Regions from separate parts of the Thermoanaerobacterium xylanolyticum LX-11 genome, predicted to be linked through region 1. Evidence: riboswitches for the same ligand, from Rfam matches in the RefSeq annotation. Region 1 holds a riboswitch; the other holds the start of a gene.
What was found. Region 1 has a riboswitch for fluoride ahead of THEXY_RS03095 (MutS-related protein). Riboswitches for the same ligand answer to the same signal wherever they lie in the genome.
Positions count from the first base shown of each region.

Region 2: linked by a shared signal. The riboswitch ahead of crcB (fluoride efflux transporter CrcB) and the one ahead of THEXY_RS03095 (MutS-related protein) in region 1 are both predicted to bind fluoride.

Region 1 is NC_015555.1:618,490-624,198, reverse strand. Features, by position in the region: gene THEXY_RS03100 (MutS-related protein) at 78-1,574, opposite strand; gene THEXY_RS03095 (MutS-related protein) at 1,571-3,106, opposite strand; fluoride riboswitch at 3,170-3,233, opposite strand; gene cysK (cysteine synthase A) at 3,304-4,236, opposite strand; gene THEXY_RS03085 (copper ion binding protein) at 4,387-4,611, opposite strand; gene THEXY_RS03080 (geranylgeranyl reductase family protein) at 4,693-5,709, opposite strand, start outside.
Region 2 is NC_015555.1:50,565-68,561, forward strand. Features, by position in the region: tRNA gene THEXY_RS00235 (tRNA-Arg) at 321-397, shown strand; gene THEXY_RS00240 (nucleoside deaminase) at 412-840, shown strand; tRNA gene THEXY_RS00245 (tRNA-Ser) at 844-933, shown strand; tRNA gene THEXY_RS00250 (tRNA-Ser) at 946-1,039, shown strand; RNA gene ffs (signal recognition particle sRNA large type) at 1,176-1,441, shown strand; gene THEXY_RS00255 (HD domain-containing phosphohydrolase) at 1,596-3,488, shown strand; gene dnaX (DNA polymerase III subunit gamma/tau) at 3,547-5,139, shown strand; gene THEXY_RS00265 (YbaB/EbfC family nucleoid-associated protein) at 5,209-5,544, shown strand; gene recR (recombination mediator RecR) at 5,558-6,157, shown strand; fluoride riboswitch at 6,212-6,272, shown strand; gene crcB (fluoride efflux transporter CrcB) at 6,329-6,730, shown strand; gene crcB (fluoride efflux transporter CrcB) at 6,730-7,101, shown strand; gene THEXY_RS00285 (HD-GYP domain-containing protein) at 7,144-8,325, shown strand; gene THEXY_RS00290 (DUF2508 family protein) at 8,374-8,640, shown strand; gene THEXY_RS00295 (pro-sigmaK processing inhibitor BofA family protein) at 8,693-8,965, shown strand; gene THEXY_RS00300 (DUF1657 domain-containing protein) at 9,053-9,301, shown strand; rRNA gene THEXY_RS00305 (16S ribosomal RNA) at 9,638-11,225, shown strand; rRNA gene THEXY_RS00310 (23S ribosomal RNA) at 11,559-14,927, shown strand; rRNA gene rrf (5S ribosomal RNA) at 14,978-15,086, shown strand; tRNA gene THEXY_RS00320 (tRNA-Asn) at 15,094-15,168, shown strand; tRNA gene THEXY_RS00325 (tRNA-Gly) at 15,195-15,269, shown strand; gene THEXY_RS00330 (hypothetical protein) at 15,621-15,863, shown strand; gene ymfI (elongation factor P 5-aminopentanone reductase) at 15,975-16,712, shown strand; gene THEXY_RS00340 (nucleotidyltransferase family protein) at 16,922-17,956, shown strand; gene THEXY_RS00345 (glycosyltransferase family 4 protein) at 17,971-17,997, shown strand, end outside.

The sequences.
Region 1 (5,709 bases):
TATACCTAAAATATTAAAACTTTTCAATATAATAGTAAAAATAAAAATCTCAATCTCTCCATCAAATTTTAATCAAATCAAGAATTTTTAAATATCTTCTTGTACAAATCTTCTCCATAGCTAGTCTTTAGCGGTTCACCCTCAACTAATTTAAAAGATCTTTCACCATTAGGTTTTCTTTCGGCTCTTAAAAAAATCGCATTGTCCATTTTTTTATCGTACAAGCTGCGTGATAATTCATAAAGATGAGTGACAAAAAATATCTTTACTTTAACTTCCAGTAATGCACTTATTATCTGTCTTGAAATCTCTGAGCCTTCCCTTTCATTTGTAGCTGCAAATGATTCATTAAAAAGTATCATGGAATTTTGCTTTATATTATCAACAATATCACTCATCCTGCTTAATTCTTCGTCTAATTTACCGCTGTTCATTTCTTCATCTTCTTCTCTTTTAAAATGTGTAAATAATCCAATACATATATTTGATGAAAATTTCTCTGCTCCCACAAACATGCCAGACTGCATCATTAACTGCGCCAGGCCAATGCTTCTTAAAAATGTCGTTTTTCCCCCTTGGTTAGCACCTGTTATGACGAAAAGATCTTTTCTGTCAGCATTCAAATCATTTGACACTACTTTCTTTTTCATCGTCAGAGACAAGCTTATATCATATAAACCCGAATAAGAGTGTCTTCTATTCTCTGCAGATAAAGGCACAGGAAAGCATATAGGTTCACCTATTTTAGTAAGTTCTTCATACAGATTAATGCATCCTACATAAAAGGCTAATTCTGTTTTAAGCATTTTAAAAAAGCCATTAATGTGATCTGCAGACTGCGCTAAAGCATTTGCTGCAAGATTTATGCCTCTATCTTTTAATTCTGATAAAGCCTTCATGCCACTTTCATCCCGATCGGCAATGTAAAAAGTAAAAGCCGAAGCCTTTTTGGAAAAAATCTTTTCAATTAAACTCTGTTTGATTTCATTAGGCCTTCTGAGAATGTAATTAATCCCTTTATTACCTTTTCCCAATTCCGCACTTATCAATACTCCATTTTCAAATTTCAATTCTTTTAAATGTGTTTTTACAGTTTCAATGTACTCATCATTTAATTCTTTTTGTAGCATTGAAAATAATGATTTAAAACCTTCTGATTCAAATTTGTGAAAATGTTCTTCCGCAATCTTTCTCAATTTAATAAGCATATCAACATACATGTACATAAGCTCAATTGAGCTATGCAAAATTGACGATGGATAGCTGCTAAAAATGCTCCAAAAATTTTTTTTCTCATTTTCCAATGTTTCTACCGCAATGTCATAAATGCTTCTTATTATAGAGGGATATTTTAGACAATCTTTGAGAATATCCTGACGATAAATTATCTCATTTACATCATTTATACTTGTTAGAATGACTTTATAAGCTACATCGTACAAAAACTCATCACCTTGTGCCATAGCATCAAAAACCGCATTCAATCCCAAATCCTGTACCAATATTTGTTCATTCCATGGCAATTCCTGTTTCATATCAAAATCGCGATTTTTGTACAGCAAAAATGTCTTCATCTGTTTACACGCTCCTTAATATGCTCATAGGTAAGTCTGTATTTTTCCGCAATTGTAATGGCATAAGACAAACCATCAGCAGGCTTTCTTACAACCTTATAGGTTCTAAGCGATGGATTATCAGGTACGACCGTACTAACTACACTTACAGTCTTTTCGTTATAAGTGGATAATTCATCTATAAATGTAACCCAAACACAAAGCAAATCCAGATCTATAATTCTATCCATTACCTTTTTGCTGAGAAAAATAGCATCTTCCAGAGTAGTAGAAGTAAATATTTCATTCAGTATAACAATGCTATCTGACGTAGCTTTTGAGAGAATATCATAAATCCTAATCAATTCATCTTCTAATTTTCCGTGGAGTTCATTTACATTTTCTTCTCTTTCAAAGTGTGTAAAGATATTGTCATATAAAAATAGCCGCGCTTTATATCCTGGAACAGGGCATCCAATGCTGGCAAGATAATGAACTTGTCCAAATGTCCTGGCAAATGTCGTTTTACCACCTTGATTAGGCCCAGATACAACAAAGATTCTCTCATTGCCACTTAAGTAAAAATCGTTTGTGACGACTGTCGATTTATTAGAAATAAGTTTATTAGCTAATGCCAAATCAAAGCACCCATAGTCAAAAACTTCTTTTGATTGGCTTTCAACCTGTGGATAACAAAATTTCAATCCTACATCTTTAAACTTTGAAATAAATTCCAAATATGACATGTAAAACTGTACCTCACGTTCAAATGTACCGATTTTATCATCTATAAAATGGCTATTTTTAATGCAGTAATCATCAAGCTCCTCAAATATTTTTTTATAAAGTTGGGCTACCAAATCTAAAATTTTTGCTTCCACGTGATTCATATCATCGTACTCTGAAAACTTCTTCCTATAATCTTTTACCTCTCCTTCTTTAAACTTTTTAAAGGTTTCTTCCACAATGTTACTATAATTTATCTCTGATTCGTATTTGCTTACTTTTATACTGTTTCCTCTTATGAGTATGCTGTACTTTACAGATGATAAGTCCTCTTCAAGTTTTTTTGTCGCTTCATTCAAAGATACAAAAGAATTACTATTAACATAATTTAAAATGTATTCTCGAAATGCAATAAAGCCAGTAGAATTTAAATCTATATGTGTTAAATCATTAGCAAAAGAAACTACAGCATCAACATATAAATTAACTGCATCTAAAAACCATCTTTCCTTTTGATATTTATAATAAATCTTATCAATCTTTTTTAAAGCTTCCCTCATATGCTGAAATTTTTCAGAAAAAGATTTTACAGACATAAAAAGCGAATTGTTTTCTAATTCTTTCATTATTTCTTGGCGATATACGATTGTTTCTTTGTTAATAGGCGATTTATAAAAAAACGGTTTAAGGTTATATTCGTTTCTACCGAATGTTATTGCATCTATTATTTGATCAATGTTCAAATCTTTAAAAAATACTGGTTCATTTAATAAATCAACGTTTGTAATATCTTCAGCATTTATAAACAATATACTTTGAAACGCCATTTGTTACACCTCCTGAACTAATTAAAGTAGCAAAATAATATAAAAAGCCGATAGCTATCTACATTATTTGTAGAAGCCATCAGCTTTTCAGCAAATTAAATGAGGGAGCTTCATCCTCTTCTTTTATTGTCAAGTATATTATATCATTTTATTCATCAATATGGAAGAACTTTTTTGATCAATATACTATCCTTTCATTAATCTTGATACAGTGTTGTTGACAGGTATCTTTCACCTGTATCGGGAAGCAATACGACTATCGTCTTGCCTTTATTTTCTGGCCTCTTTGCAATCTGAGTCGCTGCAAATGCGGCTGCACCTGATGATATTCCAACTAATAATCCTTCAGATTTTGCCAATGCTCTTGACGTCTCAAATGCCTCATTATTCTTAACCTGGTATATCTCATCAATGATTTCTCTATTCAAGACATCAGGTACAAATCCCGCGCCTATACCTTGTATCTTATGTGGACCAGGTCTTCCACCAGATAGAACTGGAGAATCAGCAGGCTCAACTGCTACAATCTTTACATCAGGTTTCCTTGATTTTAAAACCTCACCAACGCCTGTAATTGTCCCACCTGTGCCAATGCCTGCAACAAATATATCCACATTGCCATCAGTGTCTCTCCATATTTCTTCTGCTGTTGTCTTTCTATGTATTTCTGGATTGACAGGGTTTTTGAACTGTTGCGGTATAAATGCATTTCCGTACTGCTTTGCCAGCTCCTCAGCCTTTTTTACAGCTCCAGACATGCCTTCCGCCCCTGGAGTCAAAACTATTTCAGCACCAAGCGCTTTAAGCAAATTTCTTCTTTCAATGCTCATAGTCTCAGGCATAGTCAATATTAATCTGTATTTCTTAGCCGCTGCAACAAAAGCCAGCGCTATTCCTGTATTGCCACTGGTTGGCTCAATAATAACAGTGTCTTTGTTTATAAGCCCCTTTTCTTCTGCATCTTTAATCATAGCATATCCGATTCTGTCCTTTACGCTGCTTAATGGATTAAAGTACTCTAATTTTGCTATAAGCCTTGCTTCAAGATTATTTTCTTTATTGTAGTTTGATAATTCCAATAGCGGCGTATTGCCTATTAAATCCGTAAGGTTTTTTGCAATCTTTGCCATTATATCCTCTCCTTTAAATTATACTATTCCGATTGGATTTTATGTAATAATTATATAGCAAAAAAAGCCTTTTGTAAATAACATTTTTAAACTTATTATACATTAAATATAAAAAATAACCGCATTAGCGGTTAAGCATAAATAAAAATATTAAGCTTCATATCCTGCGTCAATAATCGCTTTTTTCATGTCATCTATAGTAACTTTTTTAGGATCGTATGTTACAGTTGCATTGGCCTTATCCAAGTCTACTGTCGCTTTTGACACTCCATCAAGACCTTTTAATGCTTTCTCTACAGTCATTTTGCAATGGTTGCATGACATGCCTCTCACATCAATCGTTGTAGTCTCACCTTTTGAACCAAACAAACCCATATTTAAATTCTCCTTTCATATACTCATAAGGGGTATCACCTATAAATAGTTTAATTTAACTACAGTTTAAAGTCAATTACTTCATGACACGTTTTTTTCTACTTTAATTTTCGTCTTAGAAGTCATTACCCGCAGTGAATACATTGGAACTTTTAATTTAAAATTCTTATATGTATTATCACCCATCATTATATCTACAAAGTATGATAGCACATTAGGAAAATATCTTACTGATTTTTCTATGAAATCCATGTTATTGTAAGTAAATTGCGCTAATCTATATGCCCAACCAACATCTGGCACAACTTCTCTATTGAGTCTAATAGTGTATTCATCCAATCCACATTCTCCACTGAAATGCTTTTTTAGAACATCAAATGATATGTCTGCAGTAAGCAAAGCATTGTATATTCCTTCGCCTGTAAATGGATCAGCAAGCCTTGTAGCATCTCCAATCAATATTATTTTATCGTTGTTAAATACACCATCGCTCCCATCAGGAAACGACAACTGATGCCCGTAAATTTTGCAGTCTTTTATATTTCCGTCCACATTTTCCTCTATCATTTTAGATAGCATTTCTTTTATGTCTGAAACTTTGTTTAAAAAAGTCCCGACACCAATAGACAATCTGTCACCTTTGGGGAATACCCATCCATACCCATATCTTATTGCATTGAAATCTACCACAACTTTCCCTTTTAATCCATCGATTAAGCTATTATCCACGTATACTTCACCTTCAAGTGCTATGCCTTTTTTGCCATTTATTAAGTTTGCTTTATGTGCCACATTGCTGTTTATTCCATCTGCACCTACTAAAACCTTTGTCTCATATTCACCCCTGTCTGTCACAACGACAAGTCCCTTATCATGCTGATAAAAGTCATAAAATAATTCACCATCATATATTTCACACCCATGATAAGCTGCTTTATCTATTAAATATTTATCAAATTTAGTCCTATCTACTTGGTATATTATGGGCTCACCAGTCTGCAAAGCTATTGTTCTATCATTAGGAAATCTAAAAATGATTTCATTTGTAATATCTTCTACGCATTGGCTTATATCAATATCTAATAATTTGTAACACCT
Region 2 (17,997 bases), 560 kb from region 1:
AATGGATTTACTATTACCATATATTCAACTAGATGTAAAATATAAAAATTCTTGTAAAGATAAATTTTTTGCTGGAATTTTATTGCGAAATCTCTGTTGCGAACTGAAAAAACTTGATTAATTTCAACATATATTGTATAATGATATAAGTGAACGAAACGTTGAAATGGTGCGCGTTAGAGGCACTAAAGGGAAATAAACGATATTCGAAAAAAGTGGCCTAATTGGGACTACGAATCAAAAGGCCACGGGTTCGAATCCTGTCGGGCGCACCACTATGATATTGACAAATTTGAAAATTTATATATAATATAAATCATGCGCCCGTAGCTCAGCAGGATAGAGCAACGGTTTCCTAAACCGTGTGCCGGAGGTTCGAGTCCTCTCGGGCGCACCATTTGTGTGATTAAGATGTACAACGAGTTTATGAAGGCTGCTATAGATGAGGCTATTATAAGCTTTAAACTTGGAGAGATGCCGGTTGGTGCAGTTGTAGTTAAAGATGGCATCATTATTGGCAGAGGCTACAATCTAAAAGAAACAGAAAAAGATGCGACGCAGCACGCTGAAATCAATGCTATAAAGGATGCTTGCAAAAGCATTGGCGATTGGAGGCTTAATGGTGCATCGCTCTATGTCACATTAGAGCCATGTCCAATGTGTGCAGGTGCAATAATAGAGTCTCGGATAAAAAGAGTGTATGTAGGCGCAGAGAGTCGTGATAACGGTGCTGCAGGTACTGTATATGATCTTTTAAATAAAAAAGCAGAAGTTTATTTTGGCATCATGGAAGATGAGTGCAAAAAATTGATAAATGATTTTTTTAGTAGACTAAGGTGATCTGGAGAGATGGCTGAGTGGTCGAAAGCGCTCGCCTCGAAAGCGAGTGGGCGGATTCCCGCCTCGTGAGTTCGAATCTCACTCTCTCCGCCATGGAAATATCATGGAGAGATGGCTGAGCTGGTCTAAGGCGCACGACTGGAAATCGTGTGTACCCTCAAAACGGGTACCGAGGGTTCGAATCCCTCTCTCTCCGCCATTAAATGTAATTCCCATCTTAATCCATAACATCCATTAAAAATTTCAATCCATGTGTTGATTTTTACATATAGACGATGTATAATAGGTCTTGCATTGCACAAAATAATGTTGTAAGTTAAAAAAGACTTACATGGCCGTACTAGATGGGGAGGTAGCGGTGCCCTGTAACCTGCAATCCGCTATAGCAGGGTCGAATTCCCGAGCCGAGGCATGATTACTGTAAGGCTGGCATAAGTAAGTGATTATGATATTCAAGTCCTCCGCAATGGAAATTTGTGAACCCCGCCAGGTCTGGAAGGAAGCAACGGTAAGCAAATACTTTCATGTGCCGGGGGAGTGCTTGAGTGGAGTTAACTGCTTATGTAACGCTTATGGTAACATGACAGAGTCGGGTGTGCGGCCTTTTTATTTTTATTATCTTTTACTAAAAAATTTTAATACATACACAAAAAATATTATATCAAAAAATATTCAGATATTTAAAATTTGTGTAAAGTTTTTTTGGGCATTGTCGACTATACTAATAGTGACTTTTACTGCTTAGGGAGGTATTTATGTTTAGAAGTTATCGCAATCGTTTGTTTGTCATAATATTCGGAGTTTCAGTCTTTGTATATCTACTTTCGTTTGTCCACATAGTAAAAGGCATAGGCAATAACATATTTGCTTCTTTTTTGATATTGTTTATTTCGGCTTTTATAGCAATGACAGAGTCAAAGCACTTGTCATATCCAATAGAAAAGTTGAATAAAGGCGTTAAACGTATAATAGATGGTGAATACGATTATAATATTGATATAGATGTTTCAGAAGAATTTGTAGAGTTATCAAGAAGTTTTAGAGAAATGTCACATAAGCTAAAGTCAACTTATGAAGAGTTAAAAAGGGAATCTCAGGAGCTTTTAAAGAAAAACAATGAATTGCAAGATTACTATGCAGAGCTTGAGGCGTCTTATGAGCAGATGGAAGCTGTGACAAACGAACTTGAGAAATCGGAATCAAGGTATAGGACACTGGTAGACAATATTTCAGATATTCTTTGGTTTACTGATGGTGAATACAATATAGAGTTTATTAATAATAGATCAGTAAGATATTTAGATTACATGCCAGACGAGATGACAGGCAGAAAAATCACAGAATTCGTTCATGACGACGATAAGAAGATCATGGAAGATCTGATGAATGGTAGAATAAGCATGGCGGAAATAAAATTCAAAAAAAGAGATGGTTCAATACTTCTTACAGAAACGAGAGCTAAGGTAATAAAGAACAATGAAAATGAGATAGTGGGAATTCAAGGTTTGTCGAGGGATATAACTGATTACAATAATGCGAAAAAAGAGATAATGGAGAGAAATAGGCAGATTCTGGCTATAGGAAATGTGACGCAATTGCTGACTAAAAATTTAGAACCTCGAGATGTTCTATATTCTATTGCTGAGAAAATATCCACCATACTTTCTTCACCACTTTGTACCATAAGGACAATAAATGAGTCAGGAAGATTAGAGCTTATGGTAGCAGCAGGGGAATTGAGAGACATGCCTCTTTTAAAAGAGTTGTCGTTGTCGTCGGATGAAAATGTTAAGCTTCTTGTTTCAAAAGAAATTACTGTTTTGGATCCTAATAAATTCCCGATAGATGATAATTTGCTTTTGCGATTGAAAGAATTAAATGTAAAAAACGTAATAGCTGTTCCACTCATATCTAAAGATAAGGCTGTGGGAATCTTAAACATATTAACAACTTCAAGGCTTGCCAATGATATAAGCTTGTTGAGATCTGTTGCTGATAGTGTGTCTGTTGCCATAGAAAATGCAAATCTATATGACGACATGAGGAATTGGTACTTTAGGACCATCGATGCTTTGGCTCATGCTGTTGAGGCAAAGGATAAGTATACTAAAGGGCATTCGCTTAGAGTTTCGAAGTACGCTGCAATTATAGCCGAAAGCATGGGACTGCCAAAAGATGAGATAGAAAAGATAAGAATTGCTGGTTTGCTGCATGATATAGGAAAGATAGGAGTGGCTGACAGTATACTTACCAAACCTGGAAAACTTACAAGTGAGGAGTACGACAAAATAAAACAACATCCAAAAATATCCAGAAAAATATTAGAACCAATTGGACTATCTAAGGATATAATAGATGGAATTGAAAAGCACCACGAAAGATATGATGGGAAAGGATATCCGTTTGGGCTTAATGACGACAATATACCGCTGATTGCTGCGATACTGTGTGTGGCGGATTCATTCGACGCTATGACATCTGATAGATCGTATAGGAAAGGTATTTCCTTTGACGAGGCTGTAAATGAATTGTTGAAATACAAAGGCACACAGTTTAATCCGAGGGTGGTTGACAGCGTAATATCTATTTACATGAGGGATAGAAAAAAGATGGAGAGGATTAAAATAGAAACGGAAATAGCAAACTAAAAGGATATAGAAAAGTATCCTTTTTTTTGTTACAATTAAGTAAATGAGGTGTTTTTTTATGTACCAATCACTGTACAGAAAGTATAGGCCCAAAAGTTTTTGTGAAGTTTTGGGGCAAAATCATATTGTCAGAACTTTAAAAAATCAGATAAAAAGCGGACGAATAGGACATGCATACCTTTTTTGCGGTACAAGAGGTACAGGCAAGACAAGTGTTGCGAAGATTTTTGCAAAAGCTGTTAATTGTCCTAATAGCGTAGATGGGGAGCCCTGCAACAAATGTCAGATATGCGAGTCTGCTAATAACAATTCTCTAATGGACATAATAGAGATAGATGCGGCGTCGAATAACAGCGTTGATGATGTGAGAGAATTGAGGGACAACATCATATATGCTCCATCTTCATGTAAGTACAAGGTGTACATTATAGATGAAGTCCATATGCTATCTGGCAGTGCCTTTAATGCCCTTTTAAAAACACTTGAAGAGCCTCCACAGCATGCGATATTTATTTTAGCTACAACTGAGCCAAACAAGATACCTGCAACTATTTTGTCAAGGTGTCAAAGGTTTGACTTTAAAAGGATATCATCGAAAGTCATTTCACAGAATATAAAGAAAATAGCTGAAGACAGCCAAATAAATATAGACGGTAAAGCAATTGCACTGATTGCCAAGCATGGAAATGGTTCTATGAGGGATGCTATAAGCATACTTGAGCAGTGTGCTTCATACAGCGATGTTTTAACGTATGATGATGTGTGCGATATACTCGGCACTGTAAATGATGATACGTTGTTTGCTTTAGTGAATAGTTTAAACGATAGAGATGGAAAAGAAATCATAAAACAGATAGATAAGTTGATGCTTTACGGCATAGACGTAAATAATTTGGTGAAAGCTCTGTTATCTTTTTTGAGAGATGTGATTGTATACAAAACATGTGGTGATGAGTCAGAAGAGATATTAGAAACAGAGATAAATGATGTAATCGAGAAGGCATCTTTATTTGATATGGCGTTTTTATCAAATGCGTTAGAGAAATTGATAGATCTTCAGGGGAAAATAAGATATGCTCAATCTCCCAGAATAATGCTGGAGATAACATTGCTTAAGCTTATAAATCCGGAAATCTCACCTGATATAGACAGCATATTAGATAGACTAAATAAGTTGGAGAATGTGATTAAAAGCGGTAAGATGATGCCGTTTGTAGAGAAGGATATTGTCGCTAATGATAAAACTTTAAAATCTGAAGGGGTTTTTGATGATGTAGTGATAAAAAAAGAAGCGAAAAAAACTGATGATATAGTTGATAAAGTAGATAAGAACATTGAGATAAATGTAAATGAAGTTTTCAAAAAACTGTTAAGTATGATAATGAAAGACAGGCCGATGATTTTTTCTTTTTTAAGCTTAGGCAAACCGTATTTGAAAGATGGCAATTTTGTGATAGAATATCCAAAGGAGCATGTGTTTTATAAAGAAGAACTTAATAAAATCGAAAATAAAGATTACATCAAAGATGTTATTAAAAGACTGACAGGTAATGATTACAACATAGTTTTTGCTATAGAAGAAAAAAATGAAGATGAACAGTTAATTGAGGCAGTAAAAAAATATTTTGGCGATGTAGAAATAATAGATTGATTAATCACTACTAAGTCAAAATTAGCATATAAATAAGAGAGAATACAAAATTAATTAGGAGGTATTTGGATGGCTAAAGGAGGATTTCCTGGCGGTTTTAACATGAACAACATGATAAAGCAAGCGCAGCAGATGCAGGAGCAAATGAAGAAAATGCAGGAGGAGCTTGAAAACAAGACGGTTGAGGAGTCTGCAGGCGGTGGAGCTGTAAAGGTAGTGGCAAATGGCAGAAAGGAACTTATAAGTATAAAGATCGATCCGGATGTCGTTGACAAAGACGATGTAGAGATGCTGGAGGATCTTGTATTGGCTGCAGTAAATCAAGCTTTAAGAAGTGCTGAAAAGATGATTGCAGAAGAGATGGGAAAAATAACAGGAGGTTTCAACATACCTGGCTTGTTCTGAGGTGAGTTAATTAATGAACGTATATTCGAGGTCATTGTCAAGGCTTATTGATGAATTATCAAGACTCCCCGGCATTGGACGCAAGACAGCTCAGAGACTGGCGTTTTACATCTTAGATATGCCTTTAGATGATGTTGTCAATTTGTCTAATGCTATTTTAGAAGCAAAGAACAATTTAAGATACTGTAAAAAGTGCTATAACTTTACTGACAGTGAGCTTTGCAGTATATGCAGTGACGAGACGAGGGATACACATACCATATGTGTAGTTTCCGATCCTAAAGACGTAGTAGCGATGGAAAAGACGAGGGAATATCGAGGATTATACCATGTACTTCACGGTGCAATATCGCCTATGGATGGAATAGGGCCAGAGGATATAAAGATAAAAGAGCTGTTGGAGAGGATAAAAGATGCTGAAATCAATGAAATAATATTAGCTACAAATCCAGATATAGAAGGCGAGGCAACTGCCATGTACATTGCAAAGCTGATAAAACCTTTTGGAATAAAGGTAACAAGAATTGCACACGGTGTACCAGTAGGCGGTGACCTCGAATACACAGATTCTGTAACACTGTCCAGAGCTTTAGAAGGCAGAAGGGAAATGTAAATTAAAGTTTACTGAAAATTAATTTGACATAAAATTTGTTTGGATTATAATATAATTAAGACTGGTGAAGGAGCTCACCATTAAATGCGATGATGCTAATGGCTCCTATTGGGTATACTACCTGATAGGAGTATATTTATTACTTAAAATGAAAATGGAAGGGTGATTTTCATGGAATACATCTATATAGGAGTAGGCGGCTTTTTTGGGGCAATATTAAGATATTTAATTTCTACTTATTATCAAAGTATATTGCATACTGTATTTCCTATTGAGACATTTTTTATAAATATTTTTGGGTCATTTTTGCTGAGCTATATTTCAAATTTAACCCTGGAAGAATTTAATATAAATTTCAATATAAGACTTGCTATTACGACAGGATTTATAGGTGCCTTCACTACATTTTCTACGTTCACTAAAGAGACTATGGATCTACTGAGAAATGGGAGAATCGCAGTTGCAGTAACGTATGTCCTTCTGTCAATACTTATAGGATTTATTATGTCTTTTATGGGATTTGAGTTAGGAGATAAGACAGCAAAAATAATTAAAGGGCGTGAAGAAAATTGATGCTAAATATGCTGTTAGTAGGCTTTGGAGGAGTTTTGGGAGCAATATTAAGGTATGAAATATCCAGACACATAAAAGAGAGTAGGGAATTTGTAGTGCCATTAGAAACATTTATCATAAACGTAACAGGTGCCTTATTATTAAGTTTTTTATCAAGTCCTAAGCTTATCCATCTATTTGATAATGATGTAAAATTGTTTATCATGACAGGATTTATAGGTGCTTTTACTACATATTCTACCTTTTCTCATGAGACAATAGATCTTTTTCGAAAAAAACATTATATACATGCATTTTTGTATTCATCTGTTACTGTCGTTGTTGGACTTATTGGCGCTTTTTTAGGATACTATATTGGAAGTTTGTTTTAAATAATGTATTATAGAAGTATAGAAGGAGGGAGGTATGAGATTTTGATATTAGACTATTTTAGATTGCTTTCAGCGTTATCGCTATCATTAGATGTGATGGAAAAAAGAAATTTTGGACATGCGAGAAAAGTTGCCTATGTTGGCATAAGACTGGCACGAAATATTGGCGTTAAAAACGACGAAGAATATAAGATCTTTTATTCTGCCTTTTTACACGATATAGGAAAAAGCGATATAGTTGAGGACATTAACCATGATAGCACATGGAAGCATTCGTTAAAAGGAAGCGAATTTGTAAAAGAAATGCCGAAAGGGGATGAGTTTTCTGAAATCATCAAGTATCATCATGAAAATTGGGATGGAAGTGGGTATTTCCATCTTAGTGGAAACTCCATTCCTTTAGAAGCACAGATAATATATTTAGCAGATCAATTTGACATAAGGTACAGCATTATATCCAAGAAACTCAATGAGTACGATACAAGGGAAAACATAAAGAAATGGCTTGATTTAGAATCCGGAAAGGCGTTTAATCCACTATTGGTAAGTGTGTTTAAAGATCTAATGAAACAAGAAAAGTTTTGGCTGGATTATGAAAATTATAATCAGTTTGATGTCTTAAAACCGTACATAAAAAATGAAATTATGGTGCTCGGAATAGATGCTCTTGAGAATATCGCTGAAGTTTTTTCAAAAATAATTGATAACAAAAGCCACTTTACGTACAACCATTCAAAAGGCATTTCTGAAATTGCTCATAAAGCAGCTACAATTTCTGGATACGATCAAATTACAGTTCAAAAGGTTAAGATATCAGGTCTTTTGCATGATTTGGGCAAGTTGGCCATACCAAATGAAATATTGGACAAGCCAGGAAAGCTTACCGAAAAAGAATTTATGACGATAAAGTCACATACATACTTTACTAAAATAATACTACGTGAGATAGGAGGAATTGATGATATAGCTGAATGGGCTGCAAATCATCATGAGAAATTGGATGGCTCAGGGTATCCAGAAGGACTTACTGGAGAAGACCTTGATGGAATTTCAAGGCTTATGGCTGTTTGCGATATATACCAAGCACTGACAGAAGATAGACCTTATAGAAAAGGTGTGTCACATATTGAAGCAATCGATGTGATCTATAAATTGGTCAAGCAAAATAAGGTAGATGGGAAATCGCTGGAGATAATAAGAGAAATACAAAAAGTGAACAAATAAGTATACTCATCCATATAACTGTCAATAATATGGATGAGGAGGTATTATATGGGCACGCTATATAAAATTTTTAGGGAGATATCAGCTACAAAAGAAGAAACAAATGATGAAAATGATGCTTTGATAGATGAAGTGAAAAACACCATGAGACAGTTAAAAGATGCGGAAATGTATTTTCAAAGTGTTACAGATCCTGACTTAATTGATCAAGCTATTTACAACATAGAGTCATTGAGAAAGAAGTATACTTATTTACTTAAAAAAGCTAAAGAAAACGGTGTGAATTTTGATAATTTCAATTCGCTTATATCATAATTTGTCCCCCTCTTAATATAATAATCATAGGATGTATTAAGGGGGAATTTTTATGAATTTAAGCATTGAATACAATATAATAATAGCATATGTAGTGGGACTTTTTTTATTATACATACTTGGGTGGTTATTGGTTGTACCGAGAAAATTTCTTATAAGGCTTATTTTAAATGGAGTAGTAGGAGCATTAGTCTTATTTTTTATAAATATTGCTGGAAAGACATTTGGAATATATGTCGGCATAAATCCTATAACAGCTTTAGTTGTAGGCTTTTTAGGCATACCTGGAGTGATTTTGCTTATTGTGCTGCAGTATATCGTGTAATATAAATTTCCAAATAATTATAAGTGTAAATAATCTCCTTAATAGAAATAATAAAAAAGGTAATATTTTATTAAGGAGGTTACAAAGATGACTGTAAAAAGCGATATCGAAAAGGCTGTTGCTGCAGCACAGTCTGCACTTGGAACGTACGCGCAGTTTGCCAGTGCGACAGATGATCCAGCAGCTAAGCAGATGTTTCAGCAGATGCAGCAAGATATGCAAAGACACGTAAATATGCTAAACAATAGGTTGAATTATATAAATTCAAATAACAAATTGAATCAACAGCAGCAGGCTACACAGCAAGTGCAAAATATACTTTCAAATAAAAAATGAGTATTTGAGGCATCTATTGATGCCTCAAAAATTTTACATAAAATTAACATAAAACGAGAAAAAATAAAGCATTTATAAGATAATTAGATATAAAATGAATTATTGGCTGTAATTTGGGCAATAGGAGCATTGCAATATAAATAATAAATGTGGTATATTAATAAGGCACAGATTATTCGACTATATATATTGATTCTAAAATTATTTACCACAAAATACCAAATAGAAAGCAGTTGACAGAGAGAAGATAATGTGGTAATATAGACGATGTCGCGATAAGCGGCGAGGGAAATGAACCTTGAAAACCGAACAGTGAGATATGCGAGCAAAGGATATAAACATGAGAGTTTGATCCTGGCTCAGGACGAACGCTGGCGGCGTGCCTAACACATGCAAGTCGAGCGATCCGGCACTCAACTAAGCGCTTACAGAAAAAAAGACAGCAAAGAGAAAAGAAAGCAGAAAAAGAGAGAAATAAGAGTAAACGCGGAGTTGAGTGCCGGATAGCGGCGGACGGGTGAGTAACGCGTGGACAATCTACCCTGTAGACTGGGATAACACCCCGAAAGGGGTGCTAATACCGGATAATGTCAAGTAATGGCATCATTGCTTGAAGAAAGGAGAAATCCGCTATAGGATGAGTCCGCGTCCCATTAGCTAGTTGGCGGGGTAAAAGCCCACCAAGGCGACGATGGGTAGCCGGCCTGAGAGGGTGAACGGCCACACTGGAACTGAGACACGGTCCAGACTCCTACGGGAGGCAGCAGTGGGGAATATTGTGCAATGGGGGAAACCCTGACACAGCGACGCCGCGTGAGCGAAGAAGGCCTTCGGGTCGTAAAGCTCAATAGTATGGGAAGATAATGACGGTACCATACGAAAGCCCCGGCTAACTACGTGCCAGCAGCCGCGGTAATACGTAGGGGGCGAGCGTTGTCCGGAATTACTGGGCGTAAAGAGCACGTAGGCGGCTATAAAAGTCAGATGTGAAAAACCTGGGCTCAACCGAGGGTATGCATCTGAAACTAAATAGCTTGAGTCAAGGAGAGGAGAGCGGAATTCCTGGTGTAGCGGTGAAATGCGTAGAGATCAGGAAGAATACCAGTGGCGAAAGCGGCTCTCTGGACTTGAACTGACGCTGAGGTGCGAAAGCGTGGGGAGCAAACAGGATTAGATACCCTGGTAGTCCACGCCGTAAACGATGGATACTAGGTGTGGGTTAGTATAATCCGTGCCGGAGTTAACGCAATAAGTATCCCGCCTGGGGAGTACGGCCGCAAGGTTGAAACTCAAAGGAATTGACGGGGGCCCGCACAAGCAGCGGAGCATGTGGTTTAATTCGAAGCAACGCGAAGAACCTTACCAGGGCTTGACATCCACAGAATCCGGTAGAAATACCGGAGTGCCTCGAAAGAGGAGCTGTGAGACAGGTGGTGCATGGTTGTCGTCAGCTCGTGTCGTGAGATGTTGGGTTAAGTCCCGCAACGAGCGCAACCCCTGTTGGTAGTTACCAGCGTAAAGACGGGGACTCTACCGAGACTGCCGTGGATAACACGGAGGAAGGCGGGGATGACGTCAAATCATCATGCCCTTTATGCCCTGGGCTACACACGTGCTACAATGGCCTGAACAGAGGGCAGCGAAGGAGCGATCCGGAGCGAATCCCAGAAAACAGGTCCCAGTTCAGATTGCAGGCTGCAACCCGCCTGCATGAAGACGGAGTTGCTAGTAATCGCGGATCAGCATGCCGCGGTGAATACGTTCCCGGGCCTTGTACACACCGCCCGTCACACCACGAGAGTTTACAACACCCGAAGTCAGTGACCTAACCGCAAGGAAGGAGCTGCCGAAGGTGGGGTAAATGATTGGGGTGAAGTCGTAACAAGGTAGCCGTATCGGAAGGTGCGGCTGGATCACCTCCTTTCTAAGGAGCAATCCTACAATAAAGAAAAGAAAGAGTATTTATTTTAAGAGCGAACATATAGCGGAGTGTTCGTAAATGTGTCCGATGAATGAAGCGAGTGAAGCGTGCGAGCGTGAAGGACCACGCGAGAGGCACTACGACAGGACGTCGTTAAGTGCCGTTAGCGAAACGAGCGAAAAGAATCGAAGACACATAGAACACGGAGCCTATGTGAGCGATAAAATAAATACGATATCTCACTGTTCAGTTTTGAGGGTTTAAGCCCTCAGAGAAGTGAACCTTGAAAACTGCACAATGCAAATATGGGTAACGAAGAAAAACGAGGAAACAATAGGTCAAGTTAGAAAGGGCGTATGGTGGATGCCCAGGCACTTAGAGCCGAAGAAGGACGCAGCAAGCGGCGAAACGCTCCGGGGAGTCGCAAGCAGACGCAGATCCGGAGATCTCCGAATGGGGAAACCCGCTTAAGGTAATACTTAAGCATCCCATGGTGAACACATAGCCATGAGGAAGGGACACCGCGTGAACTGAAACATCTAAGTAGCGCGAGGAAAAGAAAGAAAAAGTCGATTTCCTGAGTAGTGGCGAGCGAAAAGGAAAGAGCCCAAACCCGGCACTCAATTAGAATTGTTAAAAAAGCAAAAATAGAGAAATAGCAGTTCTAATTGAGTGCCGGGGGTTTAGGACCACAAGAAGGTATAAAAAAGCGAAGCCGAACAGACCTGGGAAGGCAGGCCAAAGAAGGTGAAAGCCCTGTAGGCGAAAGCTTCAAATACCGAGTGGGATCCAGAGTACCACAGGATAGGCAACCCGGTGGGAAGACGGGAGGACCATCTCCCAAGGCTAAATACTCCTAAGTGACCGATAGCGCATAGTACCGTGAGGGAAAGGTGAAAAGAACCCCGGGAGGGGAGTGAAAGAGAACCTGAAACCATATGTCCACAAGCAGTGGAAGTCCGGCACTCAACTGAACATGTTAGAGAGAAGAAAAAAGAACTAGCGTGTCCAGTTGAGAGCCGGACGACCACGTACTTTTTGTAGAACGGACCGGCGAGTTATAGATATGCAGCGAGGTTAAGCGAAAGCGGAGCCGAAGCGAAAGCGAGTCTTAAAAGGGCGAAAGTTGCATATCATAGACCCGAAACCGTGCGACCTACCCATGATCAGGGTGAAGCCGGAGTAAGATCTGGTGGAGGCCCGAACCACGTTGACGTTGAAAAGTCATGGGATGAATTGTGGGTAGCGGAGAAATTCCAATCGAGCTCGGAGATAGCTGGTTCTCCCCGAAATAGCTTTAGGGCTAGCCTCAGGGGGAAGGAAATATGGAGGTAGAGCACTGAATGGACTAGGGGCCAAAGAGGTTACCGAACCCTATCAAACTCCGAATGCCATATTGAGACCCTGGGAGTCAGACTACGAGTGATAAGATCCGTGGTCAAAAGGGAAAGAGCCCAGACCGACAGCTAAGGTCCCAAAGAGCATGTTAAGTGGAAAAGGAAGTAGGATTTCCAAGACAACCAGGATGTTGGCTTAGAAGCAGCCATACATTCAAAGAGTGCGTAATAGCTCACTGGTCGAGAAATCCCGCGCCGAAAATAAACGGGGCTAAAACATGCCACCGAAGCTACGGATTCTAAAGAAAGAATGGTAGGGGAGCGTACTGTACAGGACGAAGGACAAGCGAAAGCGAATCTGGACAGTACAGTAGAGAGAATGCCGGTATAAGTAACGAGAGTAAGGCGAGAAACCTTACCGTCGAAAGCCTAAGGATTCCTGGGGAAGGATAATCCGCCCAGGGTAAGTCGGGACCTAAGCCGAGGCGAAAGCGTAGGCGATGGAGAACCGGTAATAAATCCGGTACCACCGAAATCCGTCAAAAGAGAAGCAAGGACGCAGCGAGATAAGAAAAGCGTGCGGTTGGTAGAGCACGTCCAAGCAGCGACGAAAAGAGCTTTGAGTGAAGTACCAAAGCTCATAAGAGCTGTGAAGGGGAGCCGAAAGGCGAAGTTTCGAAGGGGCTGCCAAGAAAAGTTGCTATCGAGGATAAGGTGCCCGTACCATAAACCGACACAGGTAGGCGAGGAGAGAATCCAAAGACGAGCGGGAGAACCCTCATTAAGGAACTCGGCAAAAAGACTCCGTAACTTCGGGAGAAGGAGTGCCGAAAGGCCGCAGAGAAGAGGCCCAAGCGACTGTTTACCAAAAACACAGGTTTCTGCTAAGTCGAAAGACGAAGTATAGGAGCTGACGCCTGCCCGGTGCTGGAAGGTTAAGGGGAAGGGTCATCCGGCACTCAACTATACCTATTAGGAGTGAAAGAAATGTATTATGTCTATATAATAAAGAATGAAGATGGAGGCATATATACAGGCTATTCAGAGAATATAAAGAAAAGAGTAGAAGCTCATAATAAAGGACTAAACAAATACACAAAAGGGCATAAATGGGAACTAATCTACTATGAAGCATATAAAGCAAAAGAAGATGCCCAAAAGAGAGAAAAGCAATTAAAAAATCTCATAATGCAAGAAGATGGTTAAAAGAAAGAATAGCCAAAAGCATAAACTCTTAGTAGATAGAGTTGAGTGCCGGAGAAGCTCTGAACTTAAGCCCCAGTAAACGGCGGCCGTAACTATAACGGTCCTAAGGTAGCGAAATTCCTTGTCGGGTAAGTTCCGACCTGCACGAAAGGCGTAACGACTTGGGCGCTGTCTTGAAGGGGGACCCGGTGAAATTGTAGTACTCGTGAAGATGCGAGTTACCCGCGACAGGACAGAAAGACCCCATGGAGCTTTACTGCAGCTTGTCACTGAATTTTAGTAATATCTGTACAGAATAGGTGGGAGGCAGAGAAATATGGGCGCCAGCCTATATGGAGCCAACGTTGGGATACCACCCTGATATTACCGAAATTCTAACATAGGAGCCGTAAACCGGCATATGGACACTGACAGGCGGGCAGTTTGACTGGGGCGGTCGCCTCCTAAAAAGTAACGGAGGCGTCCAAAGGTTACCTCAGCGCGGAAGGAAATCGCGCGAAAGAGTGCAAAGGCAGAAGGTAGCCTAACTGCGAGAAAGACAATTCGAGCAGGGACGAAAGTCGGGCTTAGTGATCCGGCGGTAGAGAATGGGATTGCCGTCGCTCAACGGATAAAAGCTACCCTGGGGATAACAGGCTGATCTCCCCCAAGAGTCCACATCGACGGGGAGGTTTGGCACCTCGATGTCGGCTCATCGCATCCTGGGGCTGAAGTAGGTCCCAAGGGTTGGGCTGTTCGCCCATTAAAGCGGTACGCGAGCTGGGTTCAGAACGTCGTGAGACAGTTCGGTCCCTATCCGTCGCGGGCGCAGGAAATTTGAGAGGATCTGCCCTTAGTACGAGAGGACCGGGGTGGACAAACCGATGGTGTACCAGTTGCAAAGCCATTTGCACAGCTGGGTAGCCAAGTTTGGAAGGGATAAACGCTGAAAGCATCTAAGCGTGAAACCCACCTCAAGATAAGATTTCCCATCTGGCACTCAACTATACTTACTGAAGGGAAAAAGCACTATGTACAAATGTTAGGGAATAAAATAGATTACAGTAGGTAGAGTTGAGTGCCAGAGTAAGACACCTTGAAGAAGACGAGGTAGATAGGCCGGAGGTGTAAGAGTAGAAATACTTTCAGCTGACCGGTACTAATAAGTCGAGGACTTGACCTTTAGCATTGTGCAGTATTCAAAGTTCATTTAAGAAAAATGAACGAAAGATTTCCGGTGGCAATAGCGGAGGTTAAAAACCCGTTCCCATACCGAACACGGAAGTGAAGCCCTCCAGCGCCGATGGTACTGATTACTCGGGAGAGTAGGTCGCTGCCGGATAATATATTCCTCAGTAGCTCAATGGTGGAGCAACCGGCTGTTAACCGGTAGGTTGTAGGTTCGAGCCCTACCTGAGGAGCCATTTTTGTATTTAAAAAAGAATATTTTGCGGATGTGGCTCAGTGGTAGAGCATCGGCTTCCCAAGCCGAGGATCGCGGGTTCGAATCCCGTCATCCGCTCCAATGATATCAAGATTCCAGTCAACGGGGTCTTTTTTATTTTATCTTATTTGTTCATTCTTTTCTATTAAGTATTTTTCCGAAAAATATTATTGAAGAGAGCGATTAATTTTGTTTTCATAATATACTTGGCGAACGCAGTCAGTACGTTAAAAGCCGTCATAACGCATAGACAACTTTAGCCGATCTAACGTAATGAGCCAGCAGTATATAGAAAAAACAATTTGTGAACGGTGATAATTTTTTTCAAATGTGCCTTTTTAACAAGACCTGCAAAAACTTTAATTTCATGTCTTAAAAAACGCGGGACAAAATATAATGTTATTAGAAATGTGTATTTAGGGGGATTTTATTATGGATGTTTACGATGTTTCACTGATACCTTTGATAATAGGTTTGGTAGAGGTAGTAAAACAAATTGGCTTACCTAAAAAATATTCAGCATTGATTTCGTTAATATTTGGAATAGCTTTAGGAATACTTTACATAGCTCCCGGTGATATTTTAAAAGGCATTCTGTTGGGTACTGCTATGGGGCTTGGGGCATCTGGCCTTTATAGCACCACAAAAAATACAGTAGAGGCCATAAAAAAATAACTACAAAAGGTGTATGGGTGTTTCATACACCTTTTTTCTATTGATTTTTGCTTTGCTTTTGTATAACCTATCTATAAGCGGCTTAATTTATTTATTAAAGGAGATGTTTTTATGTTTAGTGGTAAAGTTGTCGTTGTTACAGGTGGGTCTGGAGGCATTGGTTCATCTATATGTAAAGAAGTATCGAAATTAGGCGGATGTGTGGCAATTCATTACAATACAGATTACGATAGTGCATGTAGTTTAAAGAATCATATAAAAAGTAACTTAGGATATGCAGATGTATTTAAAGCAGACATCAGAAATAGAGAAGAAGTAGAAACGATGATGAAAGAAGTAGTTGAGAGATTTGGGCGCATAGATTACTTGGTCAATAATGCTGGTGTTTCACAAATTAAGCCTTTTATGGATGTATCAGTAGAAGATTGGAGATACATGATGGATGTGAATTTAAATGGCATGTTTAATTGTACACAAAGCGCTTTAAAGTATATGCTAAAAAGTAAAAAAGGTGCTATTGTGAATGTTTCATCAATGTGGGGAATATACGGTGCATCTTGTGAAGTGCCATATTCTGCTTCAAAGGGTGCTATTATAGCTTTTACAAAAGCATTAGCAAAAGAATTAGGACCATCAAATATAAGAGTTAATTGTGTTGCACCTGGTGTAATCGAAACAGACATGAATAAAAGCTTGTCAGATGATACACTTAAATATCTGTCGACAAGAACTTCTCTTGAAAGACTTGGGATGCCAGATGAAGTCGCTAAGGCAGTGGTTTTTTTGCTATCTGATCAATCTTCCTTTATAACAGGTCAAGTATTGACTGTAGATGGAGGCTTTGTGTAAAGTTGGCTTCTAACGTTTACATACCTTTTTAACCCTCTTGACTTATGGAATTAAAAGGATTATAATTTTAATTGTTAGCAGCCGTTTATATAGAGTGCTAATACTACTGATGTATCTTCACATTTAACTCACATTGTACTTTGATTGCAACACGATTATAAATTCTAATTGTTAAACAAAAACTAAATATTGACGAAGGGGGAATTCGAATGAAAGCATTATTGCTGGCAGGAGGATTAGGTACAAGGCTAAGACCTCTGACGAATTTTCTTCCTAAACCTATGGTACCTATAATGGGTAGACCATTATTAGAATCTACCATTTTAAGACTTAAAAATCAAGGCGTAGACGAGGTTGTAATAAGCACATGCTATAAATCTAATCATATTGAGAATTATTTTAAAAATGGTGAAAAATTAGGGGTAAAAGTTTCATTCATCAAAGAAGACATACCATTGGGTACAGGTGGGGCTATAAAAAATGCTGAAGAATTTTTCAATGATACTTTCTTAATACTAAATTCAGATATTATATGTGATATCGATATTAGAAGTCTTGTGGAGTATCACAAGTCAAAAAAAGCATTAGCTACTATTGCAATGACTAAAGTAGAGGATCCATCGCAATACGGTGTAATAGAGTATGACGATAATGATTACATTACAGCGTTTAAAGAAAAACCAAAACCATACGAGACTAATTCAAAATGGATAAATGCGGGAATATACGTATTTGAACCGCAGCTATTAAATGAAATCCCTAAAGATGAAGTGGTTTCAATAGAAAGGGATACATATCCAAAACTTTTATCGAAAGGTTATAAAATGGCTGCGTATAGGTATGACGGATATTGGATAGACATAGGAACAATTGAGAAGTACAAAAAAGTCCACTTTGACATATTGAAAAAATATTGCAAATATGTTGATGTAAGCCATCACGATATTAAACATAGAAAAAACATAATCGATAATTCAGTAAAAATTGTTGAGCCTGTTTTTATAGGAAGTAACGTCAAAATAGATGCTAAAGCAGAGATAGGTCCGTATGCGATTATAGGTGATAATACGCATATAGGTTCTAACAGCATTATAAGGCACAGCGTTTTATGGGACAATGTCAAAGTTAAAGGAAATGTAAATTTGATAAATGCTGTTGTGGCTTCAAATAGCGTGGTAGATGGCATGAGGAAAATTGAAGATGAAGTTTATGCAAATGGTATTAACGATTATGCTGTAAGTTGATGGAGGTGTTATGAATGGTAAAGAATAAAGAAATAAACATT